One region of the Pseudomonas sp. S2_B10 genome, then DNA from elsewhere that is predicted to be linked to it. Evidence: predicted binding sites of a transcription regulator. Region 1 holds the regulator's gene; each other region holds the start of a gene.

Region 1 (5,784 bases):
GGGCGCTGGCGGCGTATCGACTGGCGTCGGAATGAAAGCGTACCTGAAGGACAGCAGGATACACCTGCAATCGAACGTAAGAGGACAGTATGAGGCTCGTTAAAACCCTCCCTATTTTGCTCAGTCTGGGCGCAGCACTGGGAAGCGCGAGCGCCTGGTCCCTGCCGAACGATCAGCAGCAGCCTATCCGCATTCAGGCCGACGACGCCCAACTGGACGACAAGAATGGCATCGCCACCTATAAAGGTGACGTGATCATTACCCAAGGCTCGATGATCGTTAAAGGCAACACCGTGACCATGACGCGCGCGCCCAATGGCGACATCGACGTGGTGACCTCGGTAGGCAACCTGGCTTACTTCGAGCAGTTGCAGACCCAGGGCGACGCCAACCCGGTCAAGGGCTACGGCGTGACGATTCAATACCACGCCCAGCAGAACCGGGTGGTGCTGATCGACAAGGCCAAGGTTATCGACAAGGATAACAACGTCACCCAGGGCGAAAAAATCGTCTACGACACCGTGAAGAAGCTGGCCAGCGCCGGTCGCGCCACGGGCAGCAAGGTCACCGAATCGCGTCCGCGCATCGACATGGTGATCCAGCCGAAGAAGAAAACCGAAGAGAAATCCCAGTAATGGCAACTCTGAAAGCTCAGCATCTGGCCAAGGCCTATAAAAGCCGCCAGGTCGTGCGTGACGTCAGCCTGTCGATCGACAGCGGGCAGATCGTCGGCTTGCTCGGTCCGAACGGCGCCGGCAAGACTACGTGCTTCTACATGATCGTTGGCCTGGTGCAGGCAGATCAGGGCCGTGTGCTGATCGATGATCTGGACGTCAGCCACCAGCCGATGCACGGCCGCGCCAAGGCCGGTATCGGCTATCTGCCGCAAGAAGCGTCGATCTTCCGTAAACTGTCGGTCGCCGACAACATCATGGCGATCCTCGAGACCCGCCCGGAGCTGGACAAGGCCGGTCGTCGCAAGGAGCTGGAAAGCCTGCTGCAGGAATTCCACATCAGCCACATCCGCGACAACCTCGGCATGAGCCTGTCCGGCGGTGAGCGTCGCCGGGTGGAAATCGCTCGCGCCCTGGCCACTGCACCCAAGTTCATCCTGCTCGACGAACCGTTCGCCGGTGTCGACCCGATCTCGGTCGGCGACATCAAGCAGATCATCCATCACCTCAAGGCCAAGGGCATCGGCGTGCTGATCACCGACCACAACGTGCGTGAGACGCTGGATATTTGCGAAACCGCTTACATCGTCAACGACGGTCAACTGATCGCTGAAGGCGATGCCGAGACCATCCTGGCCAACGATCTGGTCAAGGAAGTGTATCTGGGTCACGAGTTCCGCCTGTAAGCGCGACAGCGCTGTATCGATTCAAGGCGCATTTATCCGCTTTAATTGTTACAGCGCTCTAGGCAAACACTTCAGTTTCAGGCATATAATTTGCTTAAGTTTGGCGCTTCGGTGCCCTGTAGTGGATGGCGCAAAGCGCCGGCGAATAAGGTGTTAAGCCCCTGCCATGAAACCATCGCTAGTCTTGAGAATGGGCCAGCAGCTGACGATGACACCGCAGCTGCAACAGGCCATCCGCCTGCTCCAATTGTCGACCCTGGACCTGCAACAGGAGATCCAGGAGGCTCTGGAATCCAATCCGATGCTCGAGCGCCAGGAAGAAGGCGACGACTTCGACAATGCCGATCCGCTGGCCGACAACGCCGAACAGAAGCCCGCCGAAATCCAGGAACCCTCCTACCAGGAAACCGCCCCGACGGTGGATAACCTCGAGGATGGCGATTGGAACGAGCGCATCCCCAACGAACTGCCAGTGGATACTGCCTGGGAAGACGTTTACCAGACCAGCGCCAGCAGCCTGCCCAGCAGCGATGACGATGAGTGGGATTTCACCACCCGCACGTCCGCCGGCGAGAGCCTGCAAAGCCATCTGCTCTGGCAACTGAACCTGGCGCCGATGTCCGACACCGATCGCCTGATCGCTGTCACCCTGATCGACTGCATCAACAATCAGGGCTATCTGGACGAAACACTCGAAGAAATTCTTGAAGCGTTCGATCCGGAACTGGACATCGAGCTCGACGAAATCGAAGCCGTCCTGCATCGCATCCAGCAATTCGAGCCCGCTGGTATCGGCGCCCGCAACCTCAGCGAATGCCTGCTGCTGCAATTGCGCCAGCTGCCCGCGAAGACGCCGTGGCTGACCGAGGCCAAGCGGCTTGTCGCCGATTACATCGACCTGCTCGGCAGCCGCGATTACAGCCAGTTGATGCGGCGCATGAAGCTCAAGGAAGACGAGCTGCGCCAGGTCATCGAACTGGTGCAGAGCCTCAATCCGCGTCCCGGCTCACAGATCGAGTCGACCGAAGCCGAATACGTCATTCCCGACGTGATCGTGCGCAAGGACAACGAGCGCTGGCTGGTCGAGCTGAACCAGGAATCGGTGCCTCGCCTGCGCGTCAACGCCCAGTACGCCGGTTTCGTGAAGCGTGCCGACACCAGCGCCGACAACACTTTCATGCGCAACCAGTTGCAGGAGGCCCGCTGGTTCATCAAGAGCCTGCAGAGCCGCAACGAAACCCTGATGAAAGTGGCCACGCAGATCGTCGAACATCAGCGCGGCTTCCTCGAATACGGCGACGAAGCAATGAAGCCGTTGGTATTGCATGACATCGCCGAAGCGGTCGGCATGCACGAATCGACGATTTCCCGGGTGACCACACAAAAATTCATGCATACCCCGCGCGGTATTTATGAGCTGAAATACTTTTTCTCCAGCCACGTCAGCACCTCCGAAGGCGGCGAATGCTCGTCCACGGCGATCCGCGCGATCATCAAGAAACTGGTCGCTGCGGAAAATCAGAAAAAGCCGTTGAGTGACAGCAAGATCGCTGGTTTACTGGAGGCACAAGGCATTCAGGTGGCTCGCCGCACCGTCGCCAAGTACCGCGAATCCCTCGGAATCGCGCCTTCGAGCGAACGCAAGCGGTTGATGTAAGCCACGTTACAGCGTTCCAGTGGCAGGCTTTTCGGCCTGCCGCTTTATGCACTGGCAACGAAGGAGAAGCTGTATGCAAGTCAACATCAGTGGACACCAACTGGAAGTGACCCAACCTCTGCGTTCCTACATCGAGGAAAAACTCCAGCGACTGGAGCGACATTTCGACAAGATCACCAACGTGCAGGTCACGATGTGCGTCGAAAAGCTGAAACAGAAGATCGAAGCCACCTTGCATATTCCCGGCAGTGAAGTGGTCGCAAACGCAGAAGATACCGACATGTACGCTGCGATCGACTCACTTACCGACAAGCTGGATCGCCAACTCAAAAAGCATAAGGAAAAGACCCAGAGCCTCCTCCAGGGCGCGACCGGTCGTTAACACCCCTATCCATGATCCGACTTGAAACCATCCTGACCCCCGGCCGTTCCCAAGTGAACGCGCCGGGCGGCAGCAAGAAAAAAGCCCTCGAACAGATTGCCAACCTGATCCACCGCGAAGTGCCGGATCTGGCGATGCAGGATGTCTTCGAGGCGCTGATCGCCCGTGAAAAACTCGGCTCCACCGGTTTTGGCAACGGCATCGCCATTCCCCACTGCCGCCTCAAGGGCTGCGCGGGGCCAGTGAGCGCCCTGCTGCACCTCGAAGCCCCGATCGATTTCGACGCCATCGACGGCGCTCCGGTGGACCTGTTGTTCGTATTGCTGGTCCCGGAAGCCGCAACCGACGCGCATCTGGAGTTGTTGCGCCAGATCGCCAGCATGCTCGACCGCAAGGAAGTGCGCGACAAGCTACGCAGCGCTCCGAGCAATGAAGCCTTGTACCAGGTCGTACTGGACGAGCAGAACGGGCACTAATCATGCGTTTGATCATTGTCAGTGGCCGTTCGGGCTCGGGTAAAAGTACCGCCCTGAATGTCCTTGAGGACAACGGCTACTACTGCATCGACAATCTGCCGGCCGGTTTGCTGCCGGAACTGGCCGAGCGAGCGCTGATTCACACAGAACTGGCGCAGCCGCTGGTCGCCGTGTCGATCGATGCGCGCAACCTGCCCAGCCATCTGTCACGTTTCCCTGAGTTGCTCGAAGACGTGCGTGCCAAGCATATCAAGTGCGATGTGCTGTACCTGGACGCCGATGAAGAAACCCTGCTCAAGCGTTTTTCCGAGACCCGTCGTCGTCACCCCCTGAGCAACGCCAATCGCTCACTGGCCGAGGCGATTCACGACGAAACCGCCCTGCTTGGTCCGATCGCCGATCTGGCCGACCTGAAGATCAACACCACCAGTCTGAATCTGTATCAACTGCGCGACACCATCAAGTTGCGCCTGTTGAATCAACCGGAGCCCGGTACGGCGTTTCTGGTCGAGTCGTTCGGCTTCAAGCGCGGCATGCCGGTCGACGCCGACCTCGTGTTCGACGTGCGCTGCCTGCCCAATCCGTACTGGAAACCGGAGCTGCGCGCGCAATCCGGCCTCGATGCCCCTGTGGCCGAGTACCTGGCGCAGCAGCCGGATGTCGAAGAAATGTATCAGGACATCTACGCCTACCTGAACAAGTGGCTGCCACGCTTCGCCGCCAGCAACCGCGCCTACGTCACCATTGCCATTGGCTGCACCGGCGGGCATCACCGCTCCGTCTACCTGACCGAACGACTGGGTCAGGCCCTGCAGAAAACCCTGAAGAACGTCCAGGTTCGCCACCGCGACCTCACCTAAAGGATCCACACCGCGATGCCTGCTCGTGAAATCGAAATCATCAATAAGCTGGGCCTGCATGCCCGGGCATCGGCCAAATTTGTCGGCGTGGCGGGTCAGTATCCAGACTGCACGATCCGAGTGGGACGCATACCTGAAACGACTGTCGACGGCAAGAGCATCATGGCAATGATGATGCTCGCGGCGGGCAAAGGCACCAAGATCCATTTGAGCACCGAAGGCGAACAGGCTCAGGAAGCCATGGACGCATTGGTCGATCTGATCGAAAGGTATTTCGACGAAGGTGAATAATCCTCGAGGCGGGGACACTGTTCCTCGCCTCCATTCACCCCAACGCCGTATCCATCACCATCATCAGACAAAACCCGATCAGAAGGCCCAGACTCGCCAGCTTGTCATGCCCATGACGGCGCGATTCCGGGATCACTTCGTGGGTCACCACCAGCAACATCGCCCCCGCCGCCAGTGCCAGCCCCAACGGCAACAGCACCTGAGCCAGACTCACGAGCCACGCACACAGCAGCGCAAATATCGGTTCGACCAGCCCCGACGCCGCGCCGATCAGAAACGCCCTGACCCGCGACATTCCCGCCCCGGCCAGCACCAGAGCAATCACCAGTCCTTCCGGCACATCCTGCAACGCAATGCCCATCGCCAGACTGTCGGCGTCCGCCATCCCGCCTCCGGCAGATACGCCAACCGCCATGCCTTCCGGAATGTTGTGCGCGATGATGGCGAACACGAACAGCCAGATTCGCGGTGGAATTACCGGATGCTCCAGCGTGCCGACGAGCATTTCCGGCGAGGCACCGCAAATGCGCCGATCCACCAGATACAGACCGAACGCACCGAGCAGGATGCCGAAGCAGATCAGGCCACTGGCGGCCCACGGCGTCAGGCCAAGGCTCTCAGCTGCAGCTATGCCCGGCACGATCAACGAAAACGCCGTCGCCGCCAGCATCACCCCGGCACCAAATCCCAGCAAGGTGTCGCTGAGTGCCTGCGGCATGCGGCGGATCACCAGCACCGGCACCGCGCCAAGCGCCGTG
Region 2 (5,784 bases), 1.3 Mb from region 1:
ACCCGCACATGCTCCGGCACTCCTTCGCCAGCCATTTGCTCGAGTCCTCGCAGGATCTGCGCGCGGTGCAGGAATTGCTCGGCCACTCCGATATCAAAACCACACAGATCTATACCCACCTCGACTTCCAGCATCTGGCGGCGGTCTACGACAGCGCCCATCCCCGGGCCAAACGCATGAAAGGCGATGATTCATGAGCATTCAGTTGATCACCTTCGACCTCGACGACACCCTGTGGGACACCGCTCCGGTGATCGCCAGCGCCGAAACAGTGTTGCGCGAATGGCTGAGCGAACATGCGTCGAGTCTGGGCGCGGTGCCGGTGGAGCATTTATGGTCGATTCGCGAGCGTGTGCTGGCGGGCGAACCGGGGCTCAAGCACCGCATCAGCGCGCTGCGTCGACGCGTGCTGTTCCATGCGCTGGAAGAAGCCGGATATGCCCACCGCGAGGCGTCGGAGCTGGCTGACAAGGCTTTTGAAGTGTTCCTGCATGCGCGGCATCAGATCGAAGTGTTCCCGGAGGTCGAGCCGCTGCTGGAGCTGCTCGCCAATCATTACGCCCTCGGCGTGGTCACCAATGGCAATGCCGACGTGCGCCGGCTGGGGCTGGCGGATTACTTCAAGTTCGCCTTGTGCGCCGAAGACATCGGCATCGCCAAACCGGATGCACGGCTGTTTCATGAAGCGTTACAGCGCGGTGGTGTGGGTGCTGAAGCGGCGGTGCATGTCGGCGATCATCCCGGCGATGACATCGCCGGGGCGCAGCAGGCGGGGTTGCGCGCGGTGTGGTTCAACCCGACAGGCAAGGTCTGGGAGGCGGAGCACTTGCCGGATGCGGAAATTCGCAGCCTGACCGAATTGCCCGTCGTGCTCTCGCGCTGGAATGCCACCTCGAAATAATCCACAAACCCTGTGGGAGCGAGCCTGCTCGCGAATGCGGTGTGTCATTCAACATGTATGTCGGCTGACATGCCCTCTTCGCGAGCAGGCTCGCTCCCACAGAGGACTGCATTTGCTTTCAACGGATTTATTTCAGGCATAAAAAAGCCCGCAGCGACGGCGGGCTTTTTCAGCAAGCGAGCGACGCGCCTCAGATAGGGCGGCTGCCGTACTTGTTGTCCGGCTTCTTGGGCGGATCGGCGACCACGTTGGCCTCAACTTCCTGCACCTTGCCGCCGCGCGCAAGGAATTCTTCCATGGCCTTGGCCAGGGCGTCGCGCTCCTTGTTCTTGGCTTCGATGCTCGGCAACTCGTCGACCGAGACCGCAGCCTTGGCTTTGCCTTTGGCAGCCGGGGCCGGCGTGTCGTCACCGCCATCGTCTTCGGTAACGTCTTCCGCTGCCGCTTCCAGGCCTTCCTCGGCCTCGTCTTCGTCGCCTACTTCGAGGTCGTCGTTTTCCAGATCATCGTCGCTCATGTTCTACCTCATGACTTGCCAAAAGCAGATTAGTTATAGACCAGCTTTGGCGGCTGTCGAAGCCGCCGTTGAAAAATCTTCTGCCGCTGCCCGGCAGCGGCTCATGCCTGTTCACCGTGCAAGGTGGCGAGGACTTTACGGGCACCGCCATGATCACGGTGCTCGCCCAGATAAATCCCTTGCCAGGTACCCAGTGCCAGCCGCCCTGCCGCAACCGGCAGACTGATCTGGCAACCGAGCACGCTGGCCTTGAAGTGCGCCGGGAGATCATCCGGGCCTTCGTCGTTGTGCTCGTAGCCGTCTGTTCCTTGTGGGATCAGACGATTGAAAAATCGTTCGAAGTCGCGACGAACTGCCGGATCGGCGTTCTCGTTGATGGTCAACGATGCCGACGTGTGCTGCAGCCACAAATGCAACAGACCGACCCGACAGGTCTTGAGTTCAGGCAAGCCTGCGAGTAACTCGTCCGTCACCAGATGAAAGCCCCGGGGCCTTGCCCGCAGGGTTATCAGAGTCTGTTGCCACATACAGTTCTCCGCTCGTTCGGGGCGCATTCTAGCGTGCTCTGAAAAAAAACAAAGGCCCTAATATTCCTGCAGCGATGTAAGCGATTGCCCGCAGAAAAAGCCTCGTCGTAAAGACGACCAAAGCCGTAAGAAAAATCCTTTCAGCCGCACCCTGAATGACAAATCCCGGACAAAAAAATGCCCGGCGAACCGGGCAATTTTTTATCGCGCGTACTTACAGGTTGTAGCCGCGTTCGTTGTGTTGTGCCAGATCGAGGCCGACCGACTCTTCTTCCTCGGTTACGCGCAGACCCATGACGGCGTCCAGCACCTTGAGGATGATGAAAGTCACGATCGCGGTGTAGATCACCGTGAAGCCGACGCCTTTGATCTGAATCCAGACCTGCGCGCCGATGTCAGTCACGGTGCCGAAGCCGCCCAGTGCCGGTGCGGCAAACACACCAGTGAGGATCGCGCCGAGGATACCGCCGATACCGTGCACGCCGAAGGCATCCAGGGAATCGTCATAGCCGAGTTTGCGTTTCAGGGTGGTGGCGCAGAAGAAGCACACCACGCCTGCGGCCAGACCGATCACCAGTGCACCCATCGGGCCTACAGTGCCAGCGGCCGGAGTGATCGCGACCAGACCGGCGACCACGCCCGAAGCAATCCCCAGTGCGCTTGGCTTGCCGTGGGTGACCCACTCGGCAAACATCCAGCCCAGTGCCGCAGCGGCGGTGGCGATCTGAGTAACCAGCATGGCCATACCGGCAGTGCCGTTGGCGGCAGCAGCGGAACCAGCGTTGAAGCCGAACCAGCCAACCCACAGCATCGCCGCGCCCATCAGGGTGTAGCCGAGGTTATGCGGAGCCATCGGTGTGGTCGGGAAGCCTTTGCGCTTGCCCAGTACCAGGCACGCGACCAGGCCGGCGATACCGGCGTTGATGTGCACCACGGTGCCGCCAGCAAAGTCGAGCACGCCCCAGTCCCACATCAGGCCGCCGTTACCGGACCAGACCATGTGCGCGATCGGTGCATAAACCAGAGTGAACCAGATGCCCATGAAAATCAGCATCGCGGAGAACTTCATGCGCTCGGCGAACGCACCGACGATCAGCGCCGGGGTGATGATCGCGAAGGTCATCTGGAAGGTGATGAACACCGCTTCAGGGAACAGCGCCGCCGGGCCGGTGATGCTCGAAGGCGTGACACCGGCGAGGAACGCCTTGCCCATGCCACCGAAGAACGAATTGAAGTTGACGACGCCCTGCTCCATGCCGGTGGTGTCGAAGGCAATGCTGTAGCCATAAATGACCCACAGGATGCTGATCAGACCGGTAATGGCGAAGCACTGCATCAGCACGGAAAGAATGTTTTTCGAGCGAACCATACCGCCGTAGAACAGCGCCAGGCCGGGGATGGTCATGAACAGCACGAGCGCTGTCGAGGTGAGCATCCAGGCGGTGTCGCCGGAATTGAGGACTGGCGCTGCCACTTCGTCTGCCGCCATGGCGATGCCGGGCATTACGATGGACAACAGGGCGCCTAGCCCTGCGAATTTACGCAGAGTCATATTGTTTTCTCCTGGGGCGTTGGGTTTGTGGCGGCGCTTAGATCGCGTCGGTATCGGTTTCGCCGGTACGGATGCGGATCGCCTGTTCCAGATTGACCACGAAGATCTTGCCGTCACCGATCTTGCCGGTGTTGGCCGCTTTGGTTATCGCCTCGATAACCCGATCCAGATCCTTGTCGTCGATGGCCACGTCGATTTTCACCTTGGGCAGAAAATCGACCACATATTCCGCGCCGCGATACAGCTCGGTGTGACCCTTCTGCCGGCCGAAGCCTTTGACTTCAGTAACGGTAATGCCCTGCACGCCGATTTCGGACAGCGACTCGCGCACGTCGTCCAACTTGAACGGCTTGATGATGGCAGTGACTAGCTTCATGAAACTCTCTCCCGAATTGGTGGACTTGCCCCAGGAAAACAAACCCGTCTCAAGTCTAAGCGCAGTGCCTGGCTTTGTAACGCATCGTTGACGCCAGCTAACCGCATCAGACGAAACTCCCCGCTTCGTCTGCCGCACTGCATTCGTCACAGCGACTGCATCAGTGCATGGGTCGAGGGTGACTAAGCAGAAACCTTGCCAGCTCGGCAAAAACCCTGCATTTCAATCTCTTGGCCCCTGTTGCACGCGCTCGGGCAGAAAAGCTTTTGCCGATACGCACAACAACGGTGCGCCACCGTCCGTCCCCCTGCGCGAAAAGCGTGCATCCGTGCAACGGGATTGACTATAGACACTGCGTGATACACTGCCGGCCATTGTTTCCAGGACATTTCCCATGCTCGCGCCCAAAGACTTCCTCGACGCCCTGAGCGGCACCGCCTCCCGCCTCTTCAACGGCGACACCCCGCTGCCGAAAGCCGAAATCGAAAGCCAGTTCAAAATGCTGCTGCAAAGTGCCTTCAGCAAACTTGATCTGGTCAGCCGGGAAGAGTTCGATAGTCAGATGGTAGTGCTGGCGCGTACTCGCGCCCGCCTCGAAAGCCTCGAAGCCAAGGTTGCCGAGATGGAAGCGAAGCTGACACCGCCCGCTGAATAATTCGCGTCCCCTGTAGGAGCTGCCGAAGGCTGCGATCTTTTGATCTTCAGCCCTTGAACCATCCCCGCAACGTCCTACAACCTTGATGACCGCCGTCCGATTGCGCCAAAAAACCCAGGTTTCTAAGCTCATCTGATGCTGAATGTTCAGCAGAGGGTTGGGCGACCCGGGCAGGGCCATGGTGGAAAAGGGCTTCGCGGATGCTGCAATCGCTATGAGCCCGCATGCCGGAGCTGGGCTCTGCGCAAATCGTAAGTCGACTGAAGATTCATCCAGAACTCAGGCGTAGTGTTGAGCTGAATGGCGAGGCTGATTGCCAGATCGGCGCAGATCCTGAGCTGGCATTTCACAAGCTCTTCGATCTCGCTTTCGGGCCATTTCGTGGGCATGGCCAGATCCATGACGGTCATGCTCAACGGCTCCATGAATTCCTTATTCAGAACCTCGCCCGGATGAATCGGGCGCATACCACTGCGGTCCATTTTTCGCCTCCAGAGGCTGCGTTGAGTGGCCAAAGTGGAACATCCGACTCCCGGTACAAGACCTTCACACCCCTTTCGCCAGCGTCCTACAAATATTAGGGCATGGCCCTACAAACATCAGCGTCTGCGCCTGATTCCGTGAGCTCTTCGCTGTGATTAGGCTGGTGGCTTTCGCCTGCGCTGGTCGATCCTATTCGTCGAGTTCCAGGCGATACACATTGATCGCCAGACACTCTGGTTCTGGATCCCTCTTGTCTGATTTGCTCAAGCTCAAAGAAAACACGCTAGTTCAGCATCCAGATGGTGGTTACATCTTTGGCACGATCCCCGATATGCCAAAATTCGGCTTGCCAGGCGGGAAGATTTACCTGCGGGTAGGTATTCACCGTCGAGCGAATAGTGGTTTTGGCGTAGTGCACATTTGGGAAGCCCATAGTGCCGATTTGCTCAAGCATGGTTGCCAGACTGCCGATGGGGTAGCAGCGATTGTTGCGAAAATGATCGTCCCGGGAGCACAAATCTATTGTGAGTTCAAAGAACAGCGATGTGGAAACAGGGTCGCGGTACTAAGGACTTCTATGGGAACACTGATTCTTGAACCGCGACACGAGCGCGCCACAGGATTTGGTTACTTCGTGGTGACTTGGTACCCGCAAAAACGCGCACATGGCACGTTAGTGGGGCAGATACCACGAGCACCGTCAAATCAGAAATAAAAAAGCGTCCGATGGACGCCTTTTAAGTATTTTTTGAGGAGTAGTCGCAGCGATTCTT
Region 3 (5,784 bases), 2.6 Mb from region 1:
TGCAAAGCGAGGGATTCGGTTTGCAATAACTCCAGCAATTGTTGCGCTGGAGCAAAGTCGTCGTTGATCAGTTGCAATAAGTTAGTGTCGTGCATGGCTGGCCTTGGGGTTTAAGCGTCCAAAAGCCTGGCGCCGGCAAAAGCCTAGCGCTGGGCTTCGAAGTTGAGCAGTTTGCTGGCTACACGGTTGCTGTCGACTTTATAGCTGCCATCGGCAATCGCGGCTTTCAACTCGGCCACACGGGCTTTGTCGACAGCAGGCTGATCGCGCAGCTTGTCAGTGACCTTCTGCAACTGTTGAGCCTCATTGCTGAGGTGTACCGACTCCCCGCTTTTGGCGACATTGGCCTGTTCGGCCTGGGTATTCAGCGGCGCGGAGGGGCTGTTTTCAGCGCTTTCCTTGGCGTTGCTGGTACGTGTGCTGCCGGTTAGTGACGAGGAACTGTTCAATCGGTTGAAATCGATAACCATGATAAAAAACCTCTGGGAATTTGGACGCTTGCCATGTTTTCGGCTATCCCCTGAAAAACTTTAGGCCCAATCAACCATAAGCTTGCATGCGCCGTTGCGAGACCTGCTGCGGCACAGTTTAGGGAAGCGACGGGATCGGCGCCAGTTTTCTCCACGAGGCTTTTACATGGCCACTTCGACCTGTCCCGGCGCAATCACCTGCGCCTTGATAACTCTTTGAGAATTAAGGTTTTTTACTCGAATCTGTTCTTTCATTCCGCCATTGGAGAGCGCTTCCCCCGGCATGCGTACGGCAAGGGTGCCGCTGCGCGCAGTGATCACCACCTGGTCACCCTTGCGGACCACTTCGGCCTGTTCCAGATGCACCAGAGTTATGACCTGATCGGCGACCGTTGGTCGGGTAAGTTTCTGCCCGATCGCTTCGTCGACGGAGGTCAGGAAACCCTGGTTGATCGTGCTGACGTCGCGCTCGCGCAAGGTCACATCCTGCGGCTCGATAATGCCGGCGCGTTTCAGCGGACGAGTGGTCGTCACGATCTCGCGAAACAGGCGGACTTGAGCGGGTACGAACACCGTCCAGGGCGAACTGCCTTCGCAGCGAACCTTCACCGTGACGCGGCCCAGCGGGCGTGCCGGGCTCTCCAGCGTGGCTGTCAATTCCTTGTCGCACATGGGCATGCGCATGCGCGGGTCGAGCTGGTTGACTTCGATTTCGTAGCGGCCTTCGGTTTGACTGGAAGCCAAATAGTCTTCTACGGTGAATTCAAGAAAGCCCTGAGTCACGCCGATAAGCATATCAGGCAAGGTAACCGCATCTGCATGGGCAGGACTGCCAGCAAGCAAGCAGCAAACGGCGGACACCGCGCAAAGCCCTTTGCGAAGGGAAGATGTCAGGCGTCGGGAAAATGTCGTTTGAGCGTTCATACGAGTTAAAAAGCAAGCGCCGTGCCGTTTAGCAATGAATGTGCGTCGCAACAACACTTGGCGTTGGTGTAGGAGTCTGGGCATGGCTGGTGTAATGGATTCGGTGAACCAGCGCACGCAACTGGTAGGGCAGAATCGCCTCGAGCTGCTGTTGTTCCGTCTCGACGGGCCGCAGCTCTATGGGATCAACGTGTTCAAGGTACGGGAAGTGTTGCAATGCCCGTCCCTGACGTTGATGCCCAAATCCAGTCCTGTCGTGTGCGGGGTAGCGAATATACGGGGAGCGACCATTCCGATCCTGGATCTGGCAATGGCAACGGGCTCCGGTGCGTTGAAAGACAAGAACAGTCCGTTCGTGATCATCACGGAGTACAACACCAAGACCCAGGGTTTCCTGGTCCGCTCGGTGGAGCGCATCGTCAACATGAACTGGGAAGAGATCCATCCGCCACCCAAGGGCACCGGTCGCGATCACTACCTGACCGCTGTGACCCGGGTCGACAACCAGTTGGTCGAAATCATCGACGTCGAGAAGGTGCTGGCCGAAGTGGCGCCGACGCCGGAAGCGATTTCGGTGGGCGTGGTCGATGTCGAGACGCAGACCAAGGCATTGTCGCTGCGGGTGCTGACGGTCGATGACTCGTCGGTGGCGCGCAAGCAGGTCACGCGTTGTCTGCAGACCATCGGTGTCGAAGTGGTGGCGCTGAACGACGGCAAGCAGGCGCTGGATTACCTGCGCAAGCTGGTCGACGAGGGCAAGAAGCCGGAAGAAGAGTTCCTGATGATGATTTCCGACATCGAGATGCCGGAGATGGACGGGTACACCCTGACGGCGGAAATCCGCGGCGACGCACGCATGCAAAAGCTCCATATCATCCTGCATACTTCGTTGTCGGGGGTATTCAATCAGGCGATGGTGAAGAAAGTCGGTGCTGATGACTTCCTGGCCAAATTCCGTCCTGATGACCTCGCATCCCGGGTAGTCGACCGGATCAAAGCAGCAGATATCAGCTAGGGGCCTTCTGCCCCTGGCGGTCAACACGATTTAAGAGGCGGCATCATTGTCTACGGGTAATTTGGATTTCGAACAGTTCCGGGTCTTCCTGGAAAAAGCCTGTGGCATTCTGCTCGGTGAAAACAAGCAGTATCTGGTCTCGAGCCGTCTCAACAAACTGATGGAGCAGCAAGGCATCAAGTCCCTGGGTGAGCTGGTACAGCGCATCCAGACCCAGCCGCGCAGCGGTTTGCGCGAGCAGGTGGTCGATGCCATGACGACCAACGAAACTCTGTGGTTTCGCGACACCTATCCGTTTGAAGTCTTGAAGAACAAGGTACTGCCGGAAGCGATCAAGGCCAGCCCCAACCAGCGTCTGCGGATCTGGTCGGCGGCCTGCTCGTCGGGACAGGAACCGTACTCGCTGTCGATGTCGATCGACGAGTTCGAGCGTAGCAACCTGGGTCAGTTGAAGATGGGCGTGCAGATCGTTGCCACTGATCTGTCGGGCCTGATGCTCAACAACTGCAAGACCGGCGAGTACGACAGCCTGGCGATCGGTCGCGGTCTGTCGCCGGAACGCCTGCAACGCTACTTCGACCCGAAAGGGCCGGGGCGCTGGGTGGTCAAGGCGCCGATCAAGAGCCGGGTGGAATTCCGCTCGTTCAACCTGCTCGACAGCTACGCGGCGCTGGGCAAGTTCGACATCGTGTTCTGCCGCAACGTACTGATCTACTTCTCTGCCGAAGTGAAGAAGGACATCCTGTTGCGCATTCACAGCACGTTGAAGCCGGGCGGGTATCTGTTCCTTGGCGCTTCGGAAGCGCTGAACGGATTGCCGGATCATTACCAGATGGTTCAGTGCAGCCCGGGGATTATCTACAAGGCGAAATAAGCGGTTTGCGCTGATACAAAAACGGGAGGCCCGCAAAGGCCTCCTTTTTTTATGCCCGAATTATTTTCCACGAATCCCCTGTGGGAGCGAGCCTGCTCGCGAAAGCGGTCTGTCCATAAGACAGTTGGCGCCTGACACGCCGCCTTCGCGAGCAGGCTCGCTCCCACAGGGATCTGCGCTGACCTGGCAACGACGGCAAGCGGCAGAAAAGCGGCATCCGGCGGTAACCGGTTGCCGCTTTTCTGGCATTGCCGCTTTGCCTGTCAGGCGCAAAGCCCCGGAATACGGGGCTTTGATCATTTGGCACGGCGCTTGCTAAAGCTCAGATACGAAAAACCGGTCACCTGAAGGTTCCCGACATGAGCATCAGCTTCGACAAAGCGCTGGGCATTCACGAAAAGGCATTGGGCTTCCGCGCCCAGCGTGCCGAAGTGCTGGCCAACAACATCGCCAACGCCGACACCCCGAACTACAAAGCGCGGGATCTGGATTTCTCCAAAGTGCTCGAAGCACAGACCGAGAAGACCAAGACCGGCGGCCACTTTGCCCTGAACATGACCAACAGCCGGCACATCGAGGCTGAAGGGCTGGGCAACGGCGACGAGTCGCTGATGTATCGCACGCCGATGCAGCCTTCGATCGACCAGAACACCGTTGACGCTCAACTGGAGCAGTCGAACTACGCGGAAAACGCCGTCGGCTTCCAGGCCAGCTTCACCTTGCTCAACAGCAAATTCAAAGGGCTGGTGTCAGCCCTGCGCGGAGAATAATCCATGTCCCTGTCCAGCGTTTTCAACATTGCCGGCAGCGGCATGAGCGCGCAGACCACGCGTCTGAACACCGTGGCCTCGAACATCGCCAACGCCGAAACCGTTTCGTCGAGCATCGACCAGACCTACCGCGCCCGTCATCCGGTGTTCGCCACCATGTTCCAGGGCGGCCAGGCCGGCGGCAGCAATTCGCTCTTCCAGAACCAGGACGCGGCCGGGCAGGGCGTGCAGGTGCTTGGCGTTGTCGAAGACCAGAGCAACCTCGAAGCGCGCTACGAGCCGAACCATCCGGCTGCCGACGCCAAGGGCTACGTCTACTACCCGAACGTCAACGTGGTGGAAGAAATGGCTGACATGATTTCCGCGAGCCGCTCGTTCCAGACCAACGCGGAAATGATGAACACCGCCAAAACCATGATGCAGAAGGTACTGACCCTCGGTCAGTAATAAGGGGCGACTGCAATGAGCGTTACGGATACCACCAGCAGCCTGAGCATGAACGACATCCTGGCCAACTCGTCGAAGAAGGCCAGCAGCACGACGTCGGGCGGCATCGCTTCGGCGACCAACAGTGCCACAGGCGGCCAGGCGCTGGGCAAGGATGCTTTCCTGCAATTGCTGGTCACCCAGCTGAAAAACCAGAACCCGCTCGACCCGCAGGACAACAGTGCCTTCGTCGCGCAGTTGGCGCAGTTCAGCAGCCTTGAAGGCATCACCACGCTGAACTCCACTGTCAGTGGCCTTGCCGGCAACTACAACTCGTCGCAGGCGTTGCAAGCGTCGTCGCTGGTCGGTCGCAACGTGATCGTGCAGACCAACACCGCCCAGCTCGATGACCCGAGCAAAGGCCTGACCGGTTCGGTCACCGTGCCGTCGTCGATTGCCGGCGGCACCGTGACCATCACCGACAAGGACGGCAAGACCGTGCGCACCATCGACCTGGGCAGCCGCGCTGCCGGCGATGCCAGTTTCACTTGGGACGGCAAGGACACCGCCGGCACCGTGGTTCCGGTCGGCACTTACACGTTCAAGGCCAACGCACCGATCAACGGCACCGCGACCGACCTGGCGACCTACCTGCCGGCGACCGTCAACAGCGTGACGATCAGCCAGACCGGTGGCGAGCTGATGCTCAACCTGGCCGGCAAGGGCACCGTTGCCCTGTCCAAAGTACAAACCATTGGTATATAGAGCCGACTAACCCGGCACGAAGGAGTGGAACATGTCTTTTAACATCGGCCTTAGCGGTCTCTATGCCGCCAACAAACAACTCGACGTCACCGGCAACAACATCGCCAACGTCGCCACCGCCGGTTTCAAATCCTCGCGCGCAGAATTCGAAGACGTCTATTCGTCGACTCGTCTGGGCAGCGGCAGCAAAGTGATCGGCAACGGCGTGCGCCTGGCCAACGTTTCCCAGCAGTTCACCCAGGGTGACATCAACAACACTGGCAACGTGCTGGACATGGGCATCAACGGTTCCGGCTTCTTCACCATGAGCAACAACGGCTCGATCTCTTACACCCGTGCCGGTACGTTCAAGGTCGACAACGCCGGTTACATCACCAACACCGACTACACCTCGCGTCTGCAGGGTTACGGTGTGGATGCCAACGGCAAGATCATCAACGGCGTGTTGACCGATCTGAAGATCGACACTTCGAACCTGGCGCCGAAGTCGTCTTCTGCGGTGACCTCGAGCATCAACCTCAATTCGTCTTCGCCAGTGAT
Region 4 (5,784 bases), 920 kb from region 1:
CATCGTCGTCGGGTTTTGCCGAGACGGGCGTGCTTCAACAGGAAGTGCAACGCGTGCCGTCAGGGAAATGCAGTCAGGCACGCATCAGGAAATAACAATAAAGGCGGTCAAGCCATGTTCAAACAACCGAAAGTACGTCAAGCAGGACTCATTCTTTTCGCCACGACGCTGTTGTTGATCTTGCCGAATCTGACCAAGGTCATCGGCTGATTCAAACGTCGCGTGCTGTATGTCGCCATTGAAAATGTGACTGGCCCGCTACCCGGGCCAGCGCGGTTGTGCCAACCTTTGCGCACTACCACGACATGGACGGCGATCATTTGAAAACCCTCATTGCGCTCGGTGCCTTGCTACTGAGCTTGCCCTTGGCTGCCGCACAACTGGATCTGCAGTTGGGCGCAAACAGCCGCACCTGGCAGACCGAAGAGCTGCTCAAACATCCTCAGCTGCAAACTCTCACGATCAACAATGATGTTTCCTACAAGAAGGACATGACTTATCAGGCTGTGCCTCTGGCCGCATTGCTGAAGGGGGTCAAGCCGGAGGATCACTTGCAAGCGGTGGCGCTGGACGGCTTTGCCGCAGAGCTGGCCGCTGCGCCCTTGCTGAACAAGGACGGCGCGCGGGCATGGCTGGCGATCGAGGATCCGGCGCAGCCGTGGCCACCGCTGTCAGCCGGCAAGCACAGCGCCGGGCCGTTCTATCTGGTCTGGACCGATCCGCAGGCGGGCAATATAAGCCCCGAGCAGTGGCCGTTCGAAGTCGCCAGTATCAAGCTGATGGCGCCGGTGGCCCAACGCTTTCCTGCCCTGCTGCCCGATCCTGCCTTGAAGGCCGATGATCCGGTGAACCAGGGTTTTGCCCTGTTTCAAAAAAACTGCCTGGCCTGTCACCGGTTGAATGGTGCCGGAGACGCGCAGTTCGGTCCGGATCTGAATATTCCGTATAGCCCGACCGAGTATTTCGGGGCGGATTTCTTGAAGCGCTACATCCGCGATCCGCAGAGTTTGCGTCAGTGGCCGCAGGCGAAGATGCCGGGGTTTTCTGCTGAGGTATTGCCGGATACAGATCTTGAAATGCTGGTGGGCTATCTCAAGCACATGGCCGGGCGCAAAGTTAAGCCGTAAGCCTTAGGGTGTTATTACTGGCCTCTTCGCTGGCAAGCCAGCTCCCACAGGGTATGCGCAGAGTTCGAATCAGCGGTCATCCTGTGGGAGCTGGCTTGCCAGCGATAGCGGTATCCCGAATCTATTGTTGCTGCACGGAAATAACCGGTGTCGGCGAGACGAACACCTTCGCATGCATCTGCTCGCAGCCACCGCCCCGGCGCATGCCACGGACCGGGCAGGCATCGAGATAATCCAGGCCCACCGCCAGCTTCAGGTGTCGCTCCGGGCGCGCCAGCTGGTTGGTCACGTCGAAGCTGTACCAAGCGTCATCCAGCCACGCTTCCGCCCAGGCATGACTGGCGAGATGCTCGCAATCTTCGCTGTACAGATAACCCGACACGTAACGCGACGGCACGCCGAGACTGCGCGCGCAGGCTAGAAAGGCGTGGGCATGATCCTGACAGACCCCGGCCCGACCGGCGAAAGCTTCGGCGGCGCTGGTGTCGACTTCGGTGGAGCCCGGCGTGTAGCTCATGTGCTGATTCAGACCGTGCATCAAGTCGATCAGCGCGGTGCGATCACGCCGTTGCTTGCAGTTCTTCGCGGCAAACTCGCGCAAGGCTTCGTCGGCTTCGGTCAGGCGCGTGAAGCGCAGGAACGGCAGCGCCGACTGGCTCTCATGTTCGGCCTCGCGCAATTCGTCGATATCGACCTGACCCCGGGCGCCAATGATGATCGCTTCGTGGGGCTCGTCCATGGTCAGCACATGCAGGATGTTGCCAAACGGATCGAGCTGCGCACGCACCGGACGCGGCAGGTCGAGTTGCCAACTGAGGACATGCTGACGCTCGCTGTCGTGGGGTGTCAGGCGCAGGTACTGGATGCTCGCGCGCACCTGATCTTCGTAGTGATAGGTGGTCTCGTGGCTTATGGAAAGTCTCATGCAGCCTCCAGATAGGAACTGTGAATGGCGTTGCCCAACTGGCGCACCAGCGGGATGAATTCGGTCAGCCAGGCGTGCAGGCCTTCTTCGAGAATTTCGTTGATGCCGGTGTAACGCAGGCGCGCGTCCATTTCCGCCGCCAGGCGTTGTGCCGGGCGGCCGTTGGCGCCGGGCAGTTGCGCGAGGATCTGGTCAATCTCTTCTGTACAGGCACGCAGCGAACGCGGCACATCGGCGCGCAACAGCAGCAATTCGGCGACATGCCGGGCGCCGGGCGCGTCGCGGTAGATTTCGGTGTAGGCCTCGAATGAGGACAAGGCGCGCAGCAGCGCACTCCATTGGTAATAGGCGTGCGCCGTGCCGTCGCTGACTGCTTCGGCCTGATCGCCGGCCATTTCGTAACGGGCATCAAGCAGGCGCAGCGTGTTGTCCGCGCGCTCGATAAACGTGCCCAGACGAATAAAGCGAAACGCGTCGTTGCGCATGATCGTGCCGTATGAGGCGCCACGAAACAGGTGCGAACGTTCCTTGATCCATTCGCAAAACCGGCTCATGCCATAACGACTCAGGCCCTGCTCGGCGATGCCACGAATTTCCAGCCAGGTCGCATTGATGTTTTCCCACATGTCGGCAGTGATTCGCCCGCGCACGGCATGGGCACTGGCCCGCGCAGCGCCGAGGCAGCTGTAGATGCTCGCCGGGTTGGCCGCGTCCAGTGCGAAGAAATGCAGCAGGCGCTCTGCGTGCAGGTCGCCGTGGCGTTCAAGGTAATCGTCCAGGGTGCCGGTGATCAGCAACGGCATGGCGAGTTCATGCAGACCATCGCCGCGCCCGTCCTGCGGCATCAGCGACAGCGAATAACTGATGTCGAGCATGCGCGCGAGATTCTCCGCACGCTCCAGGTAACGCGACATCCAGTACAGATCCGAGGCAGTTCTACTTAACATGGCAAGCTTCCTTCAATCCTCGACTACCCAGGTGTCCTTGGTCCCGCCGCCCTGGGAGGAGTTCACCACCAGGGAGCCTTCACGCAACGCGACACGGGTCAAACCGCCAGGCACCACACGGGTTTCGCGGCCGGACAGCACGAACGGACGCAAGTCGATATGGCGCGGCGCGATGCCGTTTTCGACAAAGGTCGGACAGGTCGACAGCGATAGTGTCGGTTGCGCAATGTAGGCATGGGGTTTGGCTTTGATGCGCTCGCGAAAGGCATCGATTTCCGCCGTCGTCGCGGCCGGTCCGACCAGCATCCCGTAACCGCCGGAGCCCTGGGTTTCCTTGACGACCAAATCCGCAAGATTGGCCAGTACGTGGGACAGCTCGGACGGGTTGCGGCATTGCCAAGTCGGCACGTTTTTCAGGATCGGCTCTTCGTCGAGGTAAAAACGGATCATGTCGGTGACAAACGGGTAAACCGATTTATCGTCCGCGACCCCGGTGCCGATGGCATTGGCCAGCACCACGTTGCCGGAGCGATAGGACGACAGCAGCCCCGGCACACCGAGCATCGAGTCCGGGTTGAACGCCAGCGGATCAAGGAATGCGTCGTCGAGGCGGCGATAGATCACGTCGACCGCTTTCGGGCCATCGGTGGTGCGCATGAACACCTTGTCGTCACGCACGAACAGATCTGCGCCTTCCACCAGTTCAACGCCCATTTCCCGCGCCAGAAACGCATGTTCGAAGAACGCGCTATTGAAGCGTCCCGGCGTCAACACCACCACGCTCGGGTTGTCGATCGGACTTGAGCTTTTCAGGGTATCAAGCAGCAGATTGGGATAGTGATCGATCGGGGCAATGCGCTGGGCGGAGAACAGTTCAGGGAACAGACGCATCATCATCTTGCGGTCTTCGAGCATGTAGCTGACGCCACTGGGTGTGCGCAGGTTGTCTTCGAGAACGTAATAAGTGCCATCGCCATCGCGCACCAGATCGACGCCGGAGATGTGCGAATAGATATCGCGGTGCAGATCCAGACCTTGCATCGCCAATTGGTATTGCTCGTTGGCCAGCACCTGTTCGGCGGGAATAATCCCGGCCTTGATGATGCGCTGCTCGTGGTAGAGGTCGGCGAGAAACATGTTCAACGCCTTGACCCGCTGGATGCAGCCGCGCTCGACAATCCGCCATTCACTGGCGGGGATGCTACGGGGAATGGTATCGAACGGAATCAGGCGCTCGGTGCCCTGCTCGTCGCCATAGAGCGTGAAGGTGATCCCGGCACGGTGAAACAACAGATCGGCCTCGCGGCGACGCTGCGCGAGCAGCTCGTCGGGCGTCTCGGCCAGCCAGCGGGCAAATTCCCGGTAATGCGGGCGGACCAGGCCGCCGGCATCGTACATCTCGTCAAAATAGGTGCGGATCATGCCGTACTCCTTGTCACTCCGGACATACAGGCCTTCGCAAGGCCCGTGCCATCGGCATAAACGCTTTGATTTCAATCGGTTGTAGATCCACGCCGAACGCTGCGCACCATTCCTGTGCGGCAAATGCCCCGGCCCGATTGCCCCCGCTTCATTGCGACGCACTGCATCGCCTATCACCAGCATAGTCAGAGTTGATTTCACTGCCCGGCCACGACTGCGGATAATCCGCGCATTCGCTGCAAAACTTCCCCGGCACGCCGCCGCGAAGGAGACAGCTCAACTGATCTGAACTGCCTTGGCAGCCCCGTCCCGACAGGACTTTATTGCATACCCGTCTTCCCTTTTAGCCACCCTCTCCGGTGGCTTTTTTTTGCCCGGGATTCTTGTTTCAGGGTTTTGCCACTGCGATATGCAGAAGCCAGAAACGACAACGGCCGACCCGAAGGTCAGCCGTTGCCCGACAAACAATGCGCAATATCAATTCAACCGGTAACGATTGCGCACCTCCTGCTTCACGCCCCAACCCTCGATAATGCCGCCCAGCGGTTCGACCACGGCAGAAAAGCCTTGCTCGAAATCGCCGATGTCGTCATAGGTTGCGTACATCACTTTGCTCAATTCCAGCGACCAGGCGCCGTCGTCGCGCGCACTGACCTGGGCATTGATGGATTCACCGCGAAATTTGCCTGCTGCCCTGCGCGCCCGCTCCTCGTCCGGGAAAATCGCGTAGAACTCGATGGGATGGAACCGGGAAAAATCGAAGCCGCCTTCTTTCATGCGGCGCAGAACGTTGCTGCTGATGTCTTCTTGATAGGCTGTGCTCATGAATCGTCCCCCTCGATTGATGGATAGACTTTCCGTATTCCCGCCCCGGGCCTTTTGGCCTAAGTACTACGGCAACGTGGTTGCGCGCGGGAAACAAGCATGTAGCTGACAAGACCAGACCTTAGCGATCCATTCGCTGATCTCGCTTGCAGAGTAGCCCCAAGAGAGCGCCGCTGCCAAGGCCTGGTTTACGAGATGACAGGAAGTGTTCAGACAGGGGTGATGCTGAGGATTTCGATGCCGTTCTGGGTCTTGAGGTTTTTCACCCCGGCATCGGCGGTGCGCCCTTCCAGATCGTTGAGATCCAGCTGGGCGGCGACCGGAAGAAGCCGCTCCTTGATCAGCCGCGCGGCTTCATCATCGGACGGGCATTCCTCACGTTCGAAGACTTCATCAACAATTTCGCCGTGATCATCCACGAAAGTGACTTTCCACTTTTGCATCAGTGCCTCCTCGATCAACCCGTAAATGGGCTTACCTCTATCTCGACTTTTTTCCGCGATAGTTGGTTCAAAAGGATTACAGCCGCCAACGGTGA

The links. Region 1 encodes sigma-54, which starts transcription at its own class of promoters, with help from an activator protein. Its sites were predicted from a motif close to ANTGGCATNNANNTTGCTNT; they were not measured.
Positions count from the first base shown of each region.
Region 2: the regulator sigma-54 is predicted to act here: its motif matches at 4,057-4,076, upstream of glnK (P-II family nitrogen regulator).
Region 3: the regulator sigma-54 is predicted to act here: its motif matches at 3,583-3,602, upstream of flgB (flagellar basal body rod protein FlgB).
Region 4: the regulator sigma-54 is predicted to act here: its motif matches at 4,455-4,474, upstream of AB4O45_RS21880 (circularly permuted type 2 ATP-grasp protein).

Region 1 covers NZ_CP162768.1:3,963,041-3,968,824, reverse strand. The annotation lists gene lptC (LPS export ABC transporter periplasmic protein LptC) at 1-103, shown strand, start outside; gene lptA (lipopolysaccharide transport periplasmic protein LptA) at 90-635, shown strand; gene lptB (LPS export ABC transporter ATP-binding protein) at 635-1,360, shown strand; gene AB4O45_RS17630 (RNA polymerase factor sigma-54) at 1,527-3,017, shown strand; gene hpf (ribosome hibernation-promoting factor, HPF/YfiA family) at 3,091-3,399, shown strand; gene ptsN (PTS IIA-like nitrogen regulatory protein PtsN) at 3,411-3,875, shown strand; gene rapZ (RNase adapter RapZ) at 3,878-4,735, shown strand; gene AB4O45_RS17610 (HPr family phosphocarrier protein) at 4,751-5,026, shown strand; gene AB4O45_RS17605 (ZIP family metal transporter) at 5,061-5,784, opposite strand, start outside.
Region 2 covers NZ_CP162768.1:2,711,231-2,717,014, forward strand. The annotation lists gene xerC (tyrosine recombinase XerC) at 1-197, shown strand, start outside; gene AB4O45_RS12235 (HAD family hydrolase) at 194-901, shown strand; gene sutA (transcriptional regulator SutA) at 1,092-1,418, opposite strand; gene AB4O45_RS12245 (secondary thiamine-phosphate synthase enzyme YjbQ) at 1,520-1,945, opposite strand; gene AB4O45_RS12250 (ammonium transporter) at 2,160-3,497, opposite strand; gene glnK (P-II family nitrogen regulator) at 3,535-3,873, opposite strand; gene AB4O45_RS12260 (accessory factor UbiK family protein) at 4,268-4,528, shown strand; gene AB4O45_RS12265 (HigA family addiction module antitoxin) at 4,741-5,010, opposite strand; gene AB4O45_RS12270 (hypothetical protein) at 5,262-5,726, shown strand.
Region 3 covers NZ_CP162768.1:1,390,101-1,395,884, reverse strand. The annotation lists gene AB4O45_RS06155 (flagella synthesis protein FlgN) at 1-95, opposite strand, end outside; gene flgM (flagellar biosynthesis anti-sigma factor FlgM) at 144-470, opposite strand; gene flgA (flagellar basal body P-ring formation chaperone FlgA) at 633-1,394, opposite strand; gene AB4O45_RS06140 (chemotaxis protein CheV) at 1,477-2,409, shown strand; gene cheR (protein-glutamate O-methyltransferase CheR) at 2,456-3,283, shown strand; gene flgB (flagellar basal body rod protein FlgB) at 3,643-4,053, shown strand; gene flgC (flagellar basal body rod protein FlgC) at 4,057-4,500, shown strand; gene flgD (flagellar hook assembly protein FlgD) at 4,516-5,244, shown strand; gene flgE (flagellar hook protein FlgE) at 5,276-5,784, shown strand, end outside.
Region 4 covers NZ_CP162768.1:4,881,641-4,887,424, reverse strand. The annotation lists gene AB4O45_RS21895 (c-type cytochrome) at 306-1,127, shown strand; gene AB4O45_RS21890 (transglutaminase family protein) at 1,249-2,052, opposite strand; gene AB4O45_RS21885 (alpha-E domain-containing protein) at 2,049-2,999, opposite strand; gene AB4O45_RS21880 (circularly permuted type 2 ATP-grasp protein) at 3,012-4,421, opposite strand; gene AB4O45_RS21875 (ribonuclease E inhibitor RraB) at 4,899-5,246, opposite strand; gene AB4O45_RS21870 (hypothetical protein) at 5,456-5,689, opposite strand.